Regions from separate parts of the Nocardia sp. NPDC004711 genome, predicted to be linked through region 2. Evidence: riboswitches for the same ligand, from Rfam matches in the RefSeq annotation. Region 2 holds a riboswitch; each other region holds the start of a gene.
The links. Region 2 has a riboswitch for magnesium ahead of ACWEKS_RS16350 (MgtC/SapB family protein). Riboswitches for the same ligand answer to the same signal wherever they lie in the genome.
Positions count from the first base shown of each region.

Region 1: another riboswitch for magnesium. It lies ahead of ACWEKS_RS14215 (hypothetical protein); the one in region 2 lies ahead of ACWEKS_RS16350 (MgtC/SapB family protein).
Region 3: another riboswitch for magnesium. It lies ahead of ACWEKS_RS06760 (hypothetical protein); the one in region 2 lies ahead of ACWEKS_RS16350 (MgtC/SapB family protein).
Region 4: another riboswitch for magnesium. It lies ahead of ACWEKS_RS22255 (NRAMP family divalent metal transporter); the one in region 2 lies ahead of ACWEKS_RS16350 (MgtC/SapB family protein).

Region 1 is NZ_JBSGCB010000012.1:109,092-113,799, reverse strand. It holds gene ACWEKS_RS14225 (AfsR/SARP family transcriptional regulator) at 1-1,200, shown strand, start outside; gene ACWEKS_RS14220 (MFS transporter) at 1,285-2,523, shown strand; M-box (ykoK) riboswitch at 2,603-2,787, shown strand; gene ACWEKS_RS14215 (hypothetical protein) at 3,143-3,928, shown strand; gene ACWEKS_RS14210 (ABC transporter permease) at 3,965-4,708, shown strand, end outside.
Region 2 is NZ_JBSGCB010000014.1:110,591-115,298, forward strand. It holds gene ACWEKS_RS16335 (TetR/AcrR family transcriptional regulator) at 1-169, shown strand, start outside; gene ACWEKS_RS16340 (ArsR/SmtB family transcription factor) at 166-507, opposite strand; gene ACWEKS_RS16345 (MFS transporter) at 595-1,815, shown strand; M-box (ykoK) riboswitch at 1,888-2,063, shown strand; gene ACWEKS_RS16350 (MgtC/SapB family protein) at 2,265-2,978, shown strand; gene ACWEKS_RS16355 (AAA-associated domain-containing protein) at 3,040-3,663, shown strand; gene ACWEKS_RS16360 (glucose 1-dehydrogenase) at 3,665-4,429, opposite strand; gene ACWEKS_RS16365 (nitroreductase family deazaflavin-dependent oxidoreductase) at 4,553-4,708, opposite strand, start outside.
Region 3 is NZ_JBSGCB010000005.1:186,307-191,014, reverse strand. It holds gene ACWEKS_RS06765 (magnesium transporter MgtE N-terminal domain-containing protein) at 1-1,173, opposite strand, end outside; M-box (ykoK) riboswitch at 1,278-1,458, shown strand; gene ACWEKS_RS06760 (hypothetical protein) at 1,739-2,155, shown strand; gene ACWEKS_RS06755 (DUF3558 family protein) at 2,253-2,765, opposite strand; gene ACWEKS_RS06750 (DUF3558 family protein) at 2,765-3,289, opposite strand; gene ACWEKS_RS06745 (DNA polymerase domain-containing protein) at 3,591-4,553, opposite strand; gene ACWEKS_RS06740 (glycosyltransferase 87 family protein) at 4,659-4,708, opposite strand, start outside.
Region 4 is NZ_JBSGCB010000021.1:45,256-49,963, forward strand. It holds gene ACWEKS_RS22250 (hypothetical protein) at 1-21, shown strand, start outside; gene ACWEKS_RS22255 (NRAMP family divalent metal transporter) at 196-1,968, opposite strand; M-box (ykoK) riboswitch at 2,310-2,488, opposite strand; gene ACWEKS_RS22260 (DUF6636 domain-containing protein) at 2,675-3,100, shown strand; gene ACWEKS_RS22265 (molybdopterin-dependent oxidoreductase) at 3,107-4,708, opposite strand, start outside.

The DNA.
Region 1 (4,708 bases), on a different contig from region 2:
CGTGGCGAGGCCCTGGCCTGGCAACCGCGGGTGCTGGCGTTGTTCGGTGCGGCTCCGCCGCCGGGCCGCGCCGCGGATTTTCTCGCCGTCCGCTACGCCCACCAGTTGCCCGCGTACCACGAGCCGTTGTGGTGGGGCCAAATACCCGATTGCTCGGGTGAATTCGATGAACTGGTGCGGACCGCCATGGGCGAGTCCCGGCCGCCGCATCCGATCTTCGTGCTGCTGCTGGCACTTCGCGACCGGCACCGTGGTGCCGGCGAGCTGCTGAACCAGTGCCTGGCCGCCGAGGACGCCTGGTTGCGCGGCAATGCGCTGGTGCTGCGGGCGCTGGACGAAATCGGCGGTGACACAGAGTCGTTCGAGCGATGCGTGGCCGACCTCGAAGCGGCCATCAGCATTCTGGAGAGACTGGGCGAGCCGCGCGGGGTGAGCCGGGCGCTGCTGCACCTGGCCCACCACCGGATCGAATCCGCGGGGCTCGCCGCGGGTGCTCCCCTCATCGCCCGGGCCGCCGAACTGCTGACCCCGGGCCTGGGGGCCGAGGAGGTCGTGGGCGTGCTGCGCCGCGCCGCGCAGTTGCATCTGCGGGAGAACGATGTGGATGGCGGCGCCGCCTACCTGGCGTCCGCCCGGAGGTGGGTGGATACCCAGGTGCCCGATGGAACGGCGCAGTGGCTCCGCATTGCCGAGGCCGATCTGGCACTGCGGCAAGGCGAACCGGGCACGGCGATCGAGCTGTACGGTCGATTGTTCGGCGACGACGGTCCGCTGCGCGGTGCGGACCGCAGTCCGGCCGCGGCCTTGGCCGCCGACGAGATCCTGGGGCGCACACACTACGCGATCGCACTGGTGAAAACGCGCCGAATCGGCGCTGCGACAAGGCAACTCGTGATCGCCCGCGATCTCGCCGCCGCCGCACCACGACTGTTCCCCGTCGTCGCCGTCGGCTATGCGCTGGCCGCCCTGGCCATCGGCGCACCCGAACCGGCCGCGCGCCTGCTGGGAGCCATCGACCAGGTGACCGGTCGCATCACGAACGGCAATCCCGGCCCCGACGTACGGCAGGCGTGCACCCTCGCCCGGAAAGCGCTGGGGCAGCGCCGATTCCTCTCCGCCCTGAACGAAGGGCGGCGCACCCCCTGCGACCAGGCCGACGTCCTCTTCGCGCAGGCCCTGTACCAGCGCGCTGTCAGCTGACGCCAGCGTCGCATCAGCGCCGCCCGGAAGTGTTGCGAACATGGCGAACACCACCTCCTCCTCCGACACGAGCAGGTGGAAGTAATGGCAGCCCCCATCGCTTCCACCCACGAATCCACCGGCGCCGGAACCCCGATCCGCAATTGGCTCGCCGTCGTGGCGGTATCCACCGCCACCTTCGCGATGGTCACCGTAGAGGCCATGCCGGTCGGCCTGCTCACCCCCATCGGTCACACCTTCGACATCTCTCCCGGCGCGGTCGCATTGACGATCACGCTGCCTGGACTCATGGCCGCCGCGGCCGCGACCACCCTGCCCGTCACGATCGGAAGATCGGACCGGCGTACGGTCCTGATCGGGCTGATCGGGCTGATGCTGGCCGCGACAGTGGTCTCGGCGCTGGCACCGGACTTCGCGATCCTGCTCGCCGCACGTGCCGTCGCCGGCATCGCCATCGGCGGCTTCTGGGCCCTGGCCGCCTCGTGCGCGGTCAGACTGGTTCCCGCGCACCATATTCCACGAGCGATATCGCTCGCGTTCGGCGGTGCGACAGCGGCCAACGTGCTGGGCGTGCCGGCCGCGACGCTGATCGGCAATCTGAGCGGCTGGCGCGTCGCCTTCGCCGCACTGGCCGGATTCGGCGCGGTGGTCGCCCTCGCGCTGCGGCTGCTGCTGCCGCCCCTGCCTGCCACCGAGGTGGTCCGCCCCCGCGCCCTGGCGCGGCAGTTGCGCACACCGGCCGTCCGCGCCGGCGTCATCGCCACCTTCCTTCTGGTGGGCGGGCATTGGGCGGCATTCACTTTCGTCCGGCCCATGCTGCAGGACATCTCCGGTCTGGGCGCCGGGGCAATCGGGCCCGCACAGCTGGCCTTCGGCTTGGCGGGCGTGGCCGGAACCTTCGCGGGCGGCGCCGCCGCCGGCCGCGACCCGCGGCGCGCCCTGGTCGCCGCCGCCGCCCTGCTGGCAGTGACACTCGCACTCTTCCCGCTCATCGCGACCACACCGGTCAGCGGCATCGTGGCACTGCTGGTGTGGGGCACGGCATTCGGCGCGATTCCGGTCGGCGTGCAGACCTGGATCCTGCAGGCCGCCCCCGACCATCCCGAGGCCGCGACCGCCCTGAATACCGCCATGTACAACCTGGCCGTCGCCCTCGGTGCGCTCACCGGCGGCGTGATCGTCAGCTGCACATCGGTGACCGGCGTCCTCGTCACGGGCGCGTTGCTCGGCGTGACCGCCATCGCCGCGGTCATGATCGGCGGGCGGCAGCTGACGCGGCGTGCCGGTGCCCTATCAGCGGCGTCGGCCACAGTCGAAGAATGAGAATGGTGATCGTCGGAGCCACCGGACCGCCGAATCCGGCGCCGTTTTGACTTTTAACGAGTCTTTAACTAGGTTCCCTGTTGCACCTCGATAGGCGAGGCTCCTGCACGAACACAGGCCACTGATCTGACGACGTCGAGAGACGCCCAAGGTTAGGACAGATTTCTCCGGATCAAGGGGTAATCCAAAGTGGCTTTCCGATTCGGAACACTCCGGTTCGGAACACGTCGTGCAGTGCCAAAACTCTGACGAGAGGGGTGTGCGTCCGCCCCGAGAGTTCCGGGCGACCTCCCCCGTGCGTTGACGAATCGCGTTCTACCAGTGAGGAGGTCGGGTAGCACGATGGCACCCGATGATGACCCGGGATCTCCGGGTCGGCCCCTCCGCCTCGGTCCGGGCCGCTAGCCACCACACCAACACCGCGTCGATATCTCGACGCACGCAATTCTCCGATATCACGATGCCGCCCGCGCGGCACCGGACTATTCGCATGCACATTTTACGAATGAATTCGGAGATTCGCATATGTATCCGACCCGTCGGCACCACCGTGCCCGACGGTATTCGATGCTGCCCGGAATCCGATGCGGGCAGCAGTATCCCGAGGGGAAACATCCCGATGAGAATTCGCTTGCTCGCATTCGCCACCGCGGCGATGACCACCGCCGGACTGGTCGCCCCTGCCGCCGCTTCGGCCGCGGCACCCGGACCGGACGCCCGGCTCGCCGACGCTGTGACAGCTCAGGCCGTGTCCGGCGACGCCCGGATCGTGGACCGATCGGTGGTGCTGCGCACCGACCTCGGCACGCTCCGAACCACCACCGACCAGCTGCAGATCCTCGACCCGCAGGGCGTGGTGGTGGGGGCGATCCCGCTGACCATCACGAAGCAGGACACGACGTACCCGATCGACGCCCGCATCGACGGCGACAGCGCCACCCTCACTCCGCGCCCGGATCGGGCCCGACCGGTCAGCACCGAGGAACGACGCATCGCCGCGGAGCTGCACGCCGCCGCGGAGGCGCAAGCCGAAGGCCCTGCGGCACAGCCGATTGCCGATCCCGACAGCTTCGAGGATCGGATGAATACCGTCTTCCAGAATGTCAACAACGAGCTCACCGTGGCCCTGGCGGTGGGCACGCTGCTGGGTGCGGTCATCGGAGCGCCGCTGGGCTGCGTCCTGCTGGGCGCGGGCCAGGGTCTCGCGGTCGGCGCATTGACGTTGGGCACGTTGGCGATTCCGGGCGCCGTCACCGGCTGCCTGGAGGGCGCGGTGGCCGGGGCCGGGATAGGAGTCGTGGTTTTCAACCTGCTCGTCGGCGCACCGGCGGTGCTGGCCTCGGCCGTGCACGCCTTCAACGTCATGACCGCACCGCCCGCGGCCGCCGACGAATCGACCAACTGAGTTGCGACGACGCCGCTCGGAGCGAGGTGAACAGCAATGACTCTTGAATTGGCAATTCCGGACCGCCCCAAGATGACTCCCGAGGTGCCGCGGGCGCGCGGCCGGCTCCGGGCGGTGGACTACCTGATCATCGGCGCGGGCGTGCTGCTGATCCTGGTGGTGCTGCGGCTGTTTCGGGACATGTCGGTGCCCTGGACGCCGGATACGGGAACCGAGTCCGTATCAACCGATCCCGCGAACCTGCCCTATTACGCGGCCCGCACCACGCTGCGCATGTTCATCGGCCTGGTGGCGTCGATCCTCTTCACATTGATCGTCGGCCAGTGGGCGGCGCGCTCGCGGCGGGCCGAGAAGGTGTTCATCCCGGCGCTCGACGTGCTGCAGTCGGTGCCGGTGCTGGCCCTGGTCTCGATCACGGTCACCGCGTTCGTGGGCATGTTCCACGGCTCGTATCTGGGCGCGGAGGCGGCGTGCATCTTCGCCATCTTCACCGCGCAGGCCTGGAACATGACCTTCGCCTACTACCAGGCGTTGCGCAATATGCCCCGGGAGCTGGATGATGCGGCCCGCATGATGCGGCTCACCCGCTGGCAGCGGCTGTGGCAGCTGGAGGTGCCGACGGCCATGGTGCCGATGATCTGGAACGGCATGATGAGCTTCGGCGGCGCGTGGTTCATGCTCGCGGCCTCGGAGGTCATCACGGTATCCGGCCGGGACGAGGCGCTGCCCGGCATGGGTAGCTTCATCGCGGCGGCCACCTCCGAGGCCGAGGTCGGCAAT
Region 2 (4,708 bases):
GTATCTGGGCACAGGTCAGCTGTGGCGGACGATGCGCGGCACGCTACCGGCCGACCAGGAGGCCTGGGAGTCCTACGTCGACGAGATCTGGCGGGTGCTGACCACCCCGGGTCCGACCGGGCACGCACCGGCGCCGGGCAGCGCGAAGTCGCCGCGAGACTCGGGCTAGACGCTCAGGGCCGCACCACGGCCGTGGGTGAGGACCAGGTCGAGCAGCCCGGGGAAGCGGGCCTCGAGGTCCTCGGTGCGCAGGCGGTTGAGGCGGCGGGTGCCCTCGTCGCGCTGGCGGATGACGCCGGCTTCGCGCAGGGTTCTGAAGTGCCCGCTCTGGGTGGATTTGCTGATCGGCAGGTCGAAGGTGGTGCAGGCCAGTTCGCCGTTCTCGGCGGCGGCCAGGCGGGTGACGATGGTGAGCCGGACGGGGTCGGCGAGGGAGGCCAGCACGCTGGTGAACCGCAGTTCGTCGCGGGCGGGGTGAACCAGTTCGGTCGCGGTTCGGCTTGCCATGGCGTCCAGGCTAGTCCACATGTTCACAAAATCCGAACATCTTGTTATGTTCGGAATTATCGAACATGCCTGTGCCGGGAGGACGCCATGACCGTCGAGCAATCCACCGCAGCCCCCGAAGACGCTGCCTCCCCGCAGGATTCACCGCCGGGGAGCGGTACGCGGTTCTGGGGCACCGCCTACACGCTGCTGATCCTGTTGACCGGCACGAATGTGGCCACACCGCTGTATCACGGCTACGCGCATCGGTTCGGGTTCTCACCGCTGGTGATGACGCTGGTGTTCGCGGTCTACATGGGGGTGCTGATTCCCGCGCTGCTGATCGCCGGCCCGGCCTCGGATGCACTGGGGCGGCGCCGGATTCTGCTGCCCGCGCTGGCGCTGGCGGCGCTGGGCACGCTGGGTTTCGCGCTGGCCGGCGCGGTGGTCTGGTTGTTCGCGGCCCGCATCCTGCAGGGGCTGGCGGTCGGGGCGGCCTCGGGTGCGCTCACCGCCGCGCTGACCGAGCTGGAACCGCACGGTGATCGCCGCCGCGCGGCCCTGGTGTCGGCGGTGGCCTCGGCCGGCGGCATGGGCCTGGGCCCGCTACTGGGAGCTGTTCTGGCGCAATATCTTCCGGCTCCCTATGTGACGCCTTTCGGGGTGGAGCTGGCGCTGCTGGTCCCGGCCGCGGTGGCGGTGGCGGCGCTGCCGGAGACCGCGACGGTCACCCGGTGGCGGCCGCGGCGGCCGAGTATCCCGGCCGGGATGGGTGCGGTCTTCGCGGCCGCGGGCACGGGCGCGTTCCTGGGTTTCGCGGTGGTCGGCGTCTTCCTCACGCTGATCCCGACCTATGCCGCGACCCTGTCGGGCAGTGCGAATCTGGTGGTCGGGGGCGCGGCGGCCGCGCTGCTGCCCGCGGCGTGGGCGGTGGCGCAGCTGGTGGGTTACGGCAAACCCGAACGGGCCCTGGACTTCACGGGGTTCCCGCTGCTGGCGGTGGGTCTGGTACTGCTGGCGATCGCGGGGGCGGTCTCCTCGCTGCCGTTGCTGTTGTTCGCGACAGTGCTGGCCGGGGCCGGTCACGGCCTGGTGTTCCTGTCGGGATTGACCGCGATCAATGCGGCCGCGCCGGCCGATCGGCACGCCGATGTGCTGTCGACCTATTTCGTGATGGCCTATTGCGGCAGCGGCGGCCCGGTCATCGGCGTCGGCCTGCTGGCGGGCGCGACCGGTTTGCTGGCTGCGGTGCAGATCTTCGCGGCGGTGGTGGCGGTGCTGTGTGTGGTGCGGCTGGTGGCGCGGGTCGCGGTCGAGGCGCGCCGCTAGCGGGTGCGCGAATGCGACGGCGCTCACGTCGGGTTGCCGATCGCGGCGGGCCGGTGTTTACTTCTGGTCGCAAGGTGCCGTCGTTAGCTGAGGCTCCTTCACGGATACAGGCCGGCGATCCCGAACGTCGAGAGACGCCCCGGATCAGGACAGGTTTCCCCGAGCTAAGGGGATGCCCCGACCGGCTCCCGCCACCCGTGGCGGGTTCACGCCGTGGAGTGCTGAAGGTCTTACGAGGGGTGGTACCCGTACCGGCGATGTCGCGCCGGTCCCACTCCCCTGGCATGCGTGCGTGTGGCGTCGAGGAGGTGGTGGTCGTGCCCGATGGACCGGATCGAGTTCCGTTAGCCAATCGTTCACTCGGTGTCACTCCCGCAATCTTCCGGCCGCTACCCGTACCCCGGTAGCGTCCGAGTCCGGAGTGCGCCGTCATCCGCTGGGAGATCGAGATGACCATGTGGGAAATGCTGCTGCGGCTCGGCACGGGTGTCGGGTTGGGCGCGGTGATCGGGTTCGAGCGTCAGTTCCGGGCCCGGATGGCCGGACTGCGCACGAATTCGCTGGTCGCCGCCGGGGCGACCTTGTTCGTGCTGCTGTCCGCGCACGGCTTCAACGGTGCCTCGGCGGATCCGACTCGTGTTGCGGCACAGATCGTTTCGGGTATCGGCTTCCTGGGCGCGGGCGTGATCCTGCGCGACGGGTTCAATATCCGCGGCCTGAACACCGCCGCGACGCTGTGGTGTGCGGCGGCGGTGGGTGCGCTCGCGGGTGCGGGCATGTATTCGACCGCGGTGGCGGGCACGGTGGCGGTGGTGGTGGTCAATACCGCGCTGCGCACGGTGGCGCGCACGGTGGATCGCCCCGGTGTCGACGAGGCCGAGGCCCAGGAGGCGTTGTACGCCTTCCACGCCGACACCGACGACGCGCACGAGGCGCATGTGCGGGCGCTGCTGGTGCAGTCGCTGACGCGCACCGATTTCCGGCTGGTGTCGATCTCGAGCCACGACACCTCCCCGGGCCGGGTGCAGGTGCGGGCGGAGTTGACCGGTGACCGCCGCGACGACCGGCAGATGGAGGCCGCGGTGAGCCGGTTGAGCCTGGAGCCGTCGGTGACCAGCGTCGGGTGGCGCACGGTGCCGCTGCGGGCGGAGGCCGAGGAGTGAACGCCGCGTTGCGGTCGTATCCGTCGCGCGGGGTGGCTTCGGCGCAATCGCCGAGATCACGGTGGAGCAGCCGCGCCCGCGCAGCCGCCGCACGCCGGGGTTCGAGACGCTGGTCGATCAGATCTACGGTCTGCTCACCGGCCGTGACACCGAAGTCGCTGCGGCCCCGGCGGATACGTTGACGCCGTTCGCGGTGGCGCTGCCCGATGCCTCGGTCGGCGGGATCGCGGGTCTGCTGGAGCTGGTGTACGGCAACGACGGCCGCGCCGACCTGCCGGTGGTGGCCGACGAGCTGAATTTCGAGGTCGACGACCTCATGCCGCTGGTCGACGCGGCGGCGCTGCTGGGTCTGCTGCTGGTGGAGTCCGGTGACGTGATGCTGACCAATGTCGGGGCGAATTTCACCAATGCCGACATCCGGTCCAGCAAGGCGATTTTCGCCGCGCAGGCCCGCCGGCGTGCCCCGCTGGTGCGCACCATCTGCTCGGCGCTGGTGGGCAGCAGCGATCAGACGGTGGGCGCCGATTTCATTCTCGATCTGCTGCGGCGCGGCTGCTCCGACGACGACGCCCGCCGCCAGCTGGAGCTGGCCATCGACTGGGGCCGCTACGCCGAGTTGTACGACTACGACACCGATTCCGGCCGCATCACCGCCGATCCCGCCGCCGATCTGCGCGCGTCCTGAGTCACACCATCGCCGACGGGATCACCGTGGTGAGGCCGCCGTCGACGAGCAGGTCCTGACCGGTGATGTAGGAGGCGTCCGCGGAGGCCAGGAACGCGACGGCGGCGGCCACCTCGTCGCTGTCGCCGACCCGCCCCAGCGCCACCCGTGACCCCGCGGTGGCCTGCGCGTCGGCGGAGGCCTCGGCCCGGTAGGCGGGGGTGTCGATGTAGCCGGGGCTGACCGAGTTCACCCGGATTCCGCGCGGCGCCAACTCCGCCGCCAGCGTCCGCGTCAGATTCTGCACCGCCGCCTTCGTCGCCGAATACAGTGCGGCGCCGGGCGCGCCCCGATACGGGGCGAAGGAGGCGTTGAGGACGATCGCACCCCCGTCGACCAGCAGCGGCAGCATGTGCTGCACGGTGAAGAACGCGGCCTTGAAGTTGATCCCCACCACCCGATCGAACTCGTCGCCGGTGACCGCCGAAACAGGTTGGAACGCACCGATTCCCGCATTCACGAACGCCACATCCAGCCGCCCGAACCGCTCGGACACCACCCGCGCCAGCGCCGCGAGATCCTCGGGCTCGGTGGCGTCTCCGGCCGCCCCGACCGCCCGCTCCCCCAGCTCGGCCACCGCGGTGTCCAGCCGGTCCTTGTCCCGCCCGGTCACGACCACCCACGCCCCCTCCGCGACGAGCCGCCGCGCGGCGGCCAGCCCCATCCCGCTGCTGCCGCCGGTGATGAGCGCGACCTTGTCCTGGAACCGGAACCCGTTGTGTGTCATGGCTTCAGCCTGCCGGGCCGCGTGATGGGTTAACAGTGCGCAGTTATCGTGGGTGTGCCACCACCACCTTGCCGGGCACGGCTCCCGCCGGCGCGGCGAGGGCGCCACCGGTGGTGACCGTTGTCAGTCCCTCAGTTCACAGATGACGACCGGGATCTCGCGGGTGGTCCGCTCCTGGTAGTTCGCGTAGCCCTGGTATGCCGAGGTGATCTGCGGCCACAGTTCGGCTCGCTCGCTGTGATCTGCGGTGTGTGCGTGCACTTTTCGCCGTCGGCCGTA
Region 3 (4,708 bases), on a different contig from region 2:
GGCGTACAGGTTGTAGTCAGCCATCAACAGGGCGATGTCGGTGATATCGGTCTCGGGCGCGACCCGCACCGGATCGTCGTCCATGAGGCCGGCGACCGGCGTCGCCGGGTCGGCCTGCAGCAGCGCGATCACCGAGACCACGCCCACCAGCCGGCCGGAGTCGAGTACGTGCACTTTCAGCAGGGCCTCCGGCTGCAATGCGTGCGCGGCGGAGACCACCGAAAGCGCCTGTGCCGCCGTAGCGTCCAGCGGACACGAGACGAAGTCGACGTTCATCAGCCCGCCGGCGCTGTCGGGATTGAACCCCATCAGCGTGACGACCTTGACGCGCTGCCCGGGCGGCATCAGGTCGAGCACCCGCCGGCGGCGCGATTGCTTGAGTTCGATGACGGAGTCGGCCGCGTCGTCGGCGCGCATGCGCCCGAGCAGCGCCGCGACTTCCGCATCGGACATATCGTTGAGCAGGCGGCTGGACTTGTCGGAGTCGAGCTCCTCGAATACATCCGCCTCCAGTTCAGGGTCGTCGTGCACTTGATCCAGGATCTCGTCCTGCTCGTGCTTGTCCGCGTCCTCCAGCAGGTCGGCGATCTCAGCGGGCTTGAGCCCGCGCAACCGGCTGCTGAGCCGCAGGGTCAGCGACTGCTCATGGCCGATCAGCGGCTCGAACGCCTTCCAATCCCGGGAGGCGTGACCGCCGCCGGACTTGATCAGCCCGAACAGGCGAGCCGGGCGGCGGGTGTCCAGTCGCGCCAGCACCCAGCCCGAATCGGAGTCGTCGGGCACGCCGACCCGATCGAGCTCGACATCGTAGGCGTGCACCAGCTCCACCGCCTCCACATCGATCAGCCGGTGACCCAGGATGTCCGCGCGCAGCAGCACCTCACCCGCACGCCGCTCGAAGGACCGCAGGTCGACCTTGTTGACCGAGAGAACGATGCGATCGGCTTCGAACAGCCGGATACGTTCGGCGGAGACGAACACATCGCGCCCGCCCATCCCGACGACCACGCCGATCACCGGCGGATAGGCGTCGCCACCCGGCAGGCGCACGATGAGGTCGTCCACGCGGCCGATGGGCTCCCCCGACGCGGCGATCACCGGCGCCTTCAGCAACTGCGACAGATGCACCGTCGCAACCGATTCCGGCTTCGACCATACTGTGGGTTCGGTCATATGCGCTCCTGACTCGGCGACCCGGAATTCCGGCGGCCACGGGCGAACATTGCATGTCCGAATTTGACGAATCAATCCTCTACTGCCAGACTTTGCGGCGTCAATCAGCACCTCGCTAGGCGAGGCTCCTGTACGAACACAGGCCACTGATCCGACGACGTCGAGAGACGCCCAGGGTTAGGACAGGTTTCCCCGGATTAAGGGGTCACCCGAAGTGGCTTCCCAACGTCATTGTCATTGGGGATACGTCGTACAGTGCCGAAGCTCTGACGAGAGGGGTGCTCGCCCTCCGGCCTGCTGCCGTGGCGACTCCTCGTGTGCACCCTGGTCAGCGCCCTCGTGCGCTCCGGCCGCAAGGAGGTGAGGACGACCCATGACCCCCGGCGATAGTCCGTATCCGAGTGATCCGTTCCACTCACCCGTTTGCGGGTGGAAACACGCCACACGACTCTGACCTTTCACCACACCACGCACGATGCGTATCCCCATGACGCGGCCGTGTAATACGTGCTGGCCTTTCCACCCTCATTCGAAATCATCCACCCAGAATTTCGGAGGTTCGCCAATGAGGAAAATCACCGCGTACACCCTGGCCGCCACCGTCCCCGCCCCTGCCCTGTCCGCGCCGGTGCCGAAGACCGTCGCGAGCCAGGCCGACCAGGATGCCGCGTTCGCCGCGGCGGTCAACCAGTTCGGTCTGGCCACCTCGATGGGCACCCTGATCGGCACCCTCATCGGCGGCGCGGCCGGTTGCGCCATCGGCGCCGCGGGCGGCGCCATCGCCGGCGTCACGGTCATGTCGGTGCCGACCGGCATCGCGGGCGGCCTCACGGGCGCCGCCATCGGCATTCCGCTGGGTGCGGCGGCCGGTCTGGTGCTGACCGGCGTGCCCGCCGCCATCGCGGTCGGCATCGGCCTGGCCCAGCGCCTGTCCGCGCCCGACTCCACCCCGGCTCCCGCCGGCGCGGCGCCTGCCGTCTAGCGGGCTAGTCCGATTGTTTCGGTGAAACCCGTTGCGGCGATGAGGGTCTCGCCCCTCACCGCCGCTGTCTTCTTGTCCGGCAGTAGGTTGGGAACGGTCACACACCGTCTACCGAGAGGGTGGCCTGCATGAGAGTCATGGCCCCCGCGCACGGGTCCGGTTGCGCCGCGTGGTCGCGGTTCTGGACCCACCAGGTGACGGTGCCGGTGTCGGAGGCGGTCACGGCGCAGGTGCTCGGATCCTTCGGGTCACGCCAGTACATGCCGCCGAAGTGCTTGATCACCAAACGCTCGACCTGATAACCGAATTGGTCAGCGATCTGGACCTCACGGCTCAGGGTGTCGTTCTCCAGCCAGGCGTAGGTGATGTCGACCGCACCGCCGTTCGGACTGGTGGCGGTCCAGTTGCAGATGGTGGGGGCGCTCTGCTGTCTGATGCCCGAGACGTGCAGGTTGCTCGCGATCTTCTGATCCTCCAGCGGGCCGCAGCCGGCCAGCAGGTTCGGGGCGTCGGCGGCGCGCACGGGCGATTCCTTCGGGCCCTGCGAGCACCCCGAGAGTGCGGCGATCAGTAAGGCCGCCAAGGCGATTCGCGTTCGAACCCGACGCATTACCCCTGCCCGGCCTTCGTCAGAGTGGACGCCGCCAGCTGTTCCAGTCCCTTGCAGGGCTCCTTGGCGGTCTCGGTAATCGCGGCCCGCTCCGACCAATCGATGAAATCGCTGTCCCCGAACGGAAGTGCCACCTCGCACGACTGCGGCCCCTGCCATTCGATGCCGGATTGCCCGCCCACCTGAACGTCGGACGGGCGCGCGTCGGTGATCTGAGTCCGCCGGTCCGCGAGCGGACTGCCCCGGAACCAGTGGAATACCACCGCGTAGTCACCGCCCGCGGGCCGCTGCCATGCACATCCCAGCGGATTCACCGCCACTCGCTGCAGCCCATTGAGCCCGGTCGCCTGGCCGACATCGGCATCGGCCACCCCGCCGCACAGTCCGATGGTGTTCGGCGCCGGCATCACCGCCGCCCTGGATGTGGTCGTCGCCGGGGCCGCCCGTTGATTCGACGAGCCGCCGCAGCCCGCGATCGCCGCCCCGATCAGGGCGATCCCCGCCACCGCGCCCGCCGCTCTCATCACGCCGACCAGCGTAGGCGAACCGCCCGAATCATGCGATCGGCGACGCGGCGGACGATTTGTGACTTTCCGATATTCGGCGACGCACCTGCCGCTCGCCTATTTCCGCGTGCCTTTCTCGAATGGATGCGGATTCATCCATGACTCTCGAACTCACCATTCCGGATCGTCCCGCGACGATCGTCTGGCCGGCCGAATTCGGGCCCACCGCCCTCATGGGCCTGGCCGGCCTGAGCCGGGTGCTCGTGCTGCCGGTGGTGTCCACCGCGGTATGGGTGCCGGTCGGCGTGCCTGGCCTGAGTCAGTTCTCCCGGCGGGCGCGGGCGCGGCGCTTGCCCTCGTGCATGGCCTGCACCCGCGCCACCGGGATGGTGTGCCCCTCGGCGATGAGATCGGCTGGGAGAGATTGGGGTTCGGGCATGGCCTCGGCCCAGGGATCGCGGTCGCCGAGCATCTTGGCCGCCGTGCGAATCGTGAAATCGTGCGGGTCGATGTCGGGCAGGTCCGCCCAGACGACCGGGAACGAGACGGTCGCGCCCGGGCGAATCCGCGGGCTGTAGACCGACACCACCGTCGCGCCGCCGGCGCGGGTCGAATCGAGAAAGACCTTGCCGCCCCGGTCTTCTCGAATGAACGCCGTGGTGGCGAGCTGCGGATCGAGCCGCTCGGCACGCGCGGCGATCGCCCGGGTCGCCGCCGCGGCATCCTCGAGATCGACGCCCGGCACCACCGGGACGAAGATGTGCACGCCCTTGGAGCCACTGGTTTTCACCGCGCCCGCCAGCCCGTCCGCCGCCAGCGCTTCCCGAATGAGCTGCGCGGCCCCGACCACCCGGGCGAAGGGCTGATCGGGCGCCGGGTCGATATCCAGCACGAGATGCGTTGGGCTGCCGGAATAGTCGGCGAGACCCGCCGCGTACAGCAGTGTCACGTGGTACTCCACCGCGCGCTGATTCCCGAACCACAGCAACGTCCGCACGTCATCGCAGAGCGCGTAGGACACCTCCCGTTTCGAGCTGCCCGCCCACAGCGTCACCCGCCGCACCCACTCCGGTGTGTACTTGGGCAGGTTCTTCTGCATGAACGGCTCCTGCCCCGGCCGCACCCGCACCACCGACAGCGGCCGCTCCCGCAATGACGGCACCATCCGCTCGCCGATCGCCTCCAGGTAGTCGATCAAATCGCCCTTGGTGGCCTCTGCCCCGTCGAACAAGGGACTGTCGAGACTGGAGAACTTCAGCCCGGCCCGCACGTCATCGCCCATCGGCCCACCATGCGCCACACCCGTACCGCCGTCAACCATCCCGGCCGTGGCAGCCGCGGCACATTACCGCGAGCTGATACCGGAAATGATGAAACAGGAAGGGGCCTAACGGACCAGCGCACCAACCGCATGGTTCTGGTCGACCGGCTGCACAC
Region 4 (4,708 bases), on a different contig from region 2:
CCCGATCTCGACAATCTCTGACGGTCGTGCACCCCGGGTATTCCCCGAACCGGATTCGTCCAAACCTGTGTGGTGCCGTCCGATTTCATCCCGCACACTGCTGAGCTTCATCGAAAACGTGAGCTTCATCGAAAACGGCCGCAGCCCAAGCACATCGGTGACGATGTCCAGGAACTGCGGCCGCGCCGTGGTTGATCAGCCGCCGATGGACTGGAAGATCTTGACGCCCACCAGGATCACCGCGAGCAGCAGGTAGCCGCGCAGGGCGAACATGCCCACCGTGCGCGCCGTGGAGAACGCCGGTCGCGCCAGGGTGTCGAGCGCGGGGGTGCGCCAGGTGTCGCGGTCCGCCTCCAGAATGGCCTTGCGTTCGGCCTTGGTGAGGCGAGTGGAGTCCAGCTCCTCCACCTGATCCGGATCCAGTCCGCCGAGCTCGGCCGCGGTCCGCTCGGCCCGGCGACGCCGGCCGCGCTGCCAGGCGATGAGCATGCCCGCCCCGCCCAGGACGCCGACCAGCGCGCCCGCGCCGAAGCCGATTTCGAGGGTCGTGGTGGTCAGGTCCGGGAAGAAGGTGGCCGCGGTCAGCGCGAGCGACAGCAGCACCAGCGACCAGACGATGACCCCGGCGACAATGTTCTGCCTGACCGTGTTCACCCACGGGCCGAGCACGGCCTTGTCATTGCAGAGCAGGACCAGGAACACCGTCGCCGAGGGCAGCAGCACCCCGGCCAGCGCCTGCACCCCCTGGGTCAGCAGGCCCAGCACGTGATCGGGGCTGAACGACACCGCGGCGGCGACGCCGAGCAGCGCCGCGTATCCGAGATAGAAGGCCGGCGCCTCGGAGACCTTCCAGTGCAGCGAGTGCCGCCGGCCCAGGGTGTCGCCGAGGGCGTAGGTGGTGGCCAGGCCGACGGCATTGGCGCCGATGAGCGAGGCGTCCAGCAGCAGGATGGCGAAGAGCGCGCCGGCGGTGGTGCCCACGTGGTCGTGCAGCGCGTGGGCGACGGCCCCGGCATCGGTGAAGCTGCCGGCCGCGGCCGTGCCCGCGAGGCCGAAGGTGGTCGCCGCCATGATGGCGACCGCGCCGACCATGACCACGACGATGCCGATCCACAGGTCGATGCGCTCGTAGCGGATCCAGCGGGGAGTGATGCGCTTGTCGACGATATTGGACTGCTGGAAGAACAGCTGCCACGGCGCGACCGTGGTGCCCACGATGGACACGATCAGCAGTAGCAGCGTCGAGTTCAGCCCGCCCGGGAAGGACGGCAGGAATCCGTGCGCGACCTGGGATGCCTTGGGGTGCACCAGGAATGCCAGCGGGAACATGACGATGTTCAGCGCGATCAGTCCGAACAGGAACCGCTCCCAGCGCCGGAACGAACCGCCGGCCACCATGGCGAACAGCGCGACCGCGGCCAGCGGCACGGCGACGCCCTTGGGCAGCCCGAAGTAGTTGAGCGCCATGGAGACACCGATGAACTCGGTGACGATGGTGAGCGCGTTCACGATGAACAGGTCGCCGACGCTGAACGCGCCCCAGAACTTGCCGAAGCGGTCGAAGATCAAGCGCGCGTGGCCGACTCCGGCGACCGCGCCGAGACGGACCACCATCTCCTGGTTCACGTAGAGCACCGGGATCAGCAGCACCAGGGTCCAGACCAGCGCCATGCCGTAGTTCTGTCCGGCCTGCGCGTAGGTGGCCACGCCACCGGCATCGTTGTCGCCGACCATGACGATCAGGCCGGGCCCGATAATGGCCAGCAGCATGCGGAAACGCTGGCGGCGGGAACGGCCTTCGAGGGTGTCGTGCCGGCCGATGGAGCCGAGCGCGCCGACGATATCGCCGACGTGCGCGCTGTCCATGACGGCGCCGGTGGGATGGACGTCGGCGGCGGGCCGGCCGGCTGCGGCGGGCACGGCGACGGTGGAGGTGCGGCGGCTGGAGCCGTTCGCGAAGAAGGCCATGGCCTGTCCCTCGCTTTCGATCATCAGGTGTGCGGGCGTGCGGAATACGCCCGGCCGCCGAGCGAGTTCGGGCACGGATCGACCGGCCCGGGGCACGCGCGGGCTACCGACCGGCGGTGGAACGCCGGGCACGCCTGTGCGGGAAACGGGTCAGCCGGTGACCGGAATGCGGCAAGCCGGGGACGTCTGAAGAGTGAAATCCGTACTCGGATACGGACTATCGCCGGAACTCATTGTTCGTCCCTCACCTCCTTGCCGCCGGGACGTACGTGGACGTCACTACATCGGGTGTCGCATCGCGCACAGCAGGAGGGATCTGGGCTTCGCGCGACGGCGCGGACCCTGCACCCCTCTCGTCAGAGCTTCGGCACTGCACGACGTATCCGGGGGCTCGCGACCCGGGAAGCCACTTCGGATCACCCCTTAATCCGGGGTGATCTGTCCTAACCCTGGGCGTCTCTCGACGTCGTCGGATCAGTGGCCTGTGTTCGTACAGGAGCCTCGCCTAGCGAGGTGCTGACTGGGCAATGGTGAGCCCGGTCGTTCCGCTTGTCAAATCCGGGCCGGTCGGTTCCTCGTAATCTCTTGTGCCCCAACCGATCCGGCCATGGCAACTCCGTGGCAAACCTTCATGGCCACCCGGTCCGTTATCGCATCCGGCGGTGGCGACGATCAACCGGTAAACCTGCCGAACCGGGGAGTCGACATGCAATTTCCGATCCGTGTCCTGACCGCGGCCGCCGCCCTGATCGCCGTGTCCACGCTGGGCCCGGCGATCGCCCAGGCGGCACCGCCCGACTTCGTGCAGTTCCGCACGCCGTCGGGAAACATCGGCTGCCTCGTCTCCGCGACCACCGCGGCCTGCGAGATCTCCCAGCACGACTACGCCACCCCGCCCCGGCCGGAGAACTGCCACCTCCAGTACGGCGACCGCTTGGTCCTGGAGAGCACCGGCGTCGTCGACTTCCACTGCCACGGCGACCGTCTGGTCGAATCCACCGCGGCGGTCCTCGACTACGGGACGAACGTCACCGTCGGCGGCCTCACCTGCCTGAGCACCACCGACTACGTCGAATGCGCCGGGGCGGGCCACGGCTTCCGCCTCTCCCGCCAGGCCTACACCATCGACTGACGGGCCCTACGGCTTTCGATAGTCGGTGAGCAGGGCCAATTCGGCGCAGCTGGGCGTGGCCGCGCGGACCGGGAGGCGGGTCCGCCGATGGTGCAGGGCCTGCCAGACGCGGTCCCGGGTGAGCGGCAGGTCCGTGAAGCGGATGCCGGTGGCGTCGCGGAGGGCATTGGCCAGGGCGGGGGCCACCGGGTTGAAGGGGTTCTCGCTCATGGACTTCGCGCCCAGCGGGCCGATCTCGTCCGAGGTACGCATGAAGGTGACCTCGGTGCGGGGCACATCGGCGAAGGCGGGCAGACGGTAGCGGCGGAAGGCCACGGTGGTGACCGCGCCGTGCTCGTCGAGGCGGACATTCTCGAACAGGGTCGCGCCGAGCGCCTGGGCGACACCGCCTTCCACCTGGCCGCGGCACTGCATCGGGTTGATCACCCGGCCGGCGTCGGCGGCGTGCACGCTGCGCAGGATGCGCAGTTCGCCGGTATCGGGGTCGACCGCCACCTGGAACAGCTGCGCATTGAAGGCGACCGAGCGGGGCGTGCCGCCCCAATGACCGTCTGCGGCAAGGGATTCCCCGGACTCGGCCGACAACGTGTGCAGCGCCTGCAGGGAGATATCGCGATTGCCGCAGCGCACCGAGTCCGCGCCGAGCTCGCAGTCCTCGGCGGCAACGCCGAGATGTGTTGCGGCGGTGGCACACAACGCGGCGGCGAGCTTGTGCGCCGCGTCCAGCACCGCCTTGCCCGCCACCACGGTGCCGGTGGACCCGAACGCGCCCGTGTCGTGGCGGACCACATCGGTATCGGACTGGCGGATGGCGATGCGGTCGGGGACGGTGGCCAACTCCTGCGCCGCGATCTGCCGGTGCACGGTCGTGGTGCCGTTGCCGAATTCCGCGGTGCCCACCGCCAGGTCGTAGCAACCATTGGGCAGCAATGTGATCCGGGCATCGGCGTAGTGGCCGCCGGGTGGTCCGGTGGCGATCATGGACAGGGCGGTGCCGCTGCCGGTCAGCCAGCCCGGCGGGGCCGGTGGGAACGGTTCGGCCAGGGCCCGGCGGATGATGCCGAAGCACTGGTCCAGGCCGTAGCTGGCGATGTGCAGATCCTCCTCGTGGCCGCCGGGGGTCACCATGGGCTCGCCGGGGCCGATCATATTGCGCTCGCGGAACACCAGCGGGTCGAGGTCGACCCGGCGGGCCAGCTCGTCCATCACCGACTCCATGGCGAACACCACCTGCCCGAGCCCGTAGCCCCGGAAGGCCCCGGCCGGAACGGTATTGGTGTAGACCGAATATCCGTCGACCTTCTTGTTCGGGCAGCGGTACACCGCCATCGACTCACCGACGGCATGGAACAGCACTGCCGGACCGTGGTTTCCGTACGCGCCGGTATTGGAGACCACCCGCGCCTGCAGGGCCGACAACCGGCCGTCCGCGCGGGCGCCCGCCTTGATGTGCACCGTGAACGGATGCCGGGTGGTCGCACCGTAGAACTGTTCCGCGCGTGTGTATTCCAGCTTCACCGGCCGCCGCAACCGCAGGGCCGCCAGCACCACGATGTCCTCGACCAGCATCTCCTGCTTGCCGCCGAAACCGCCGCCGACCCGGCCCGC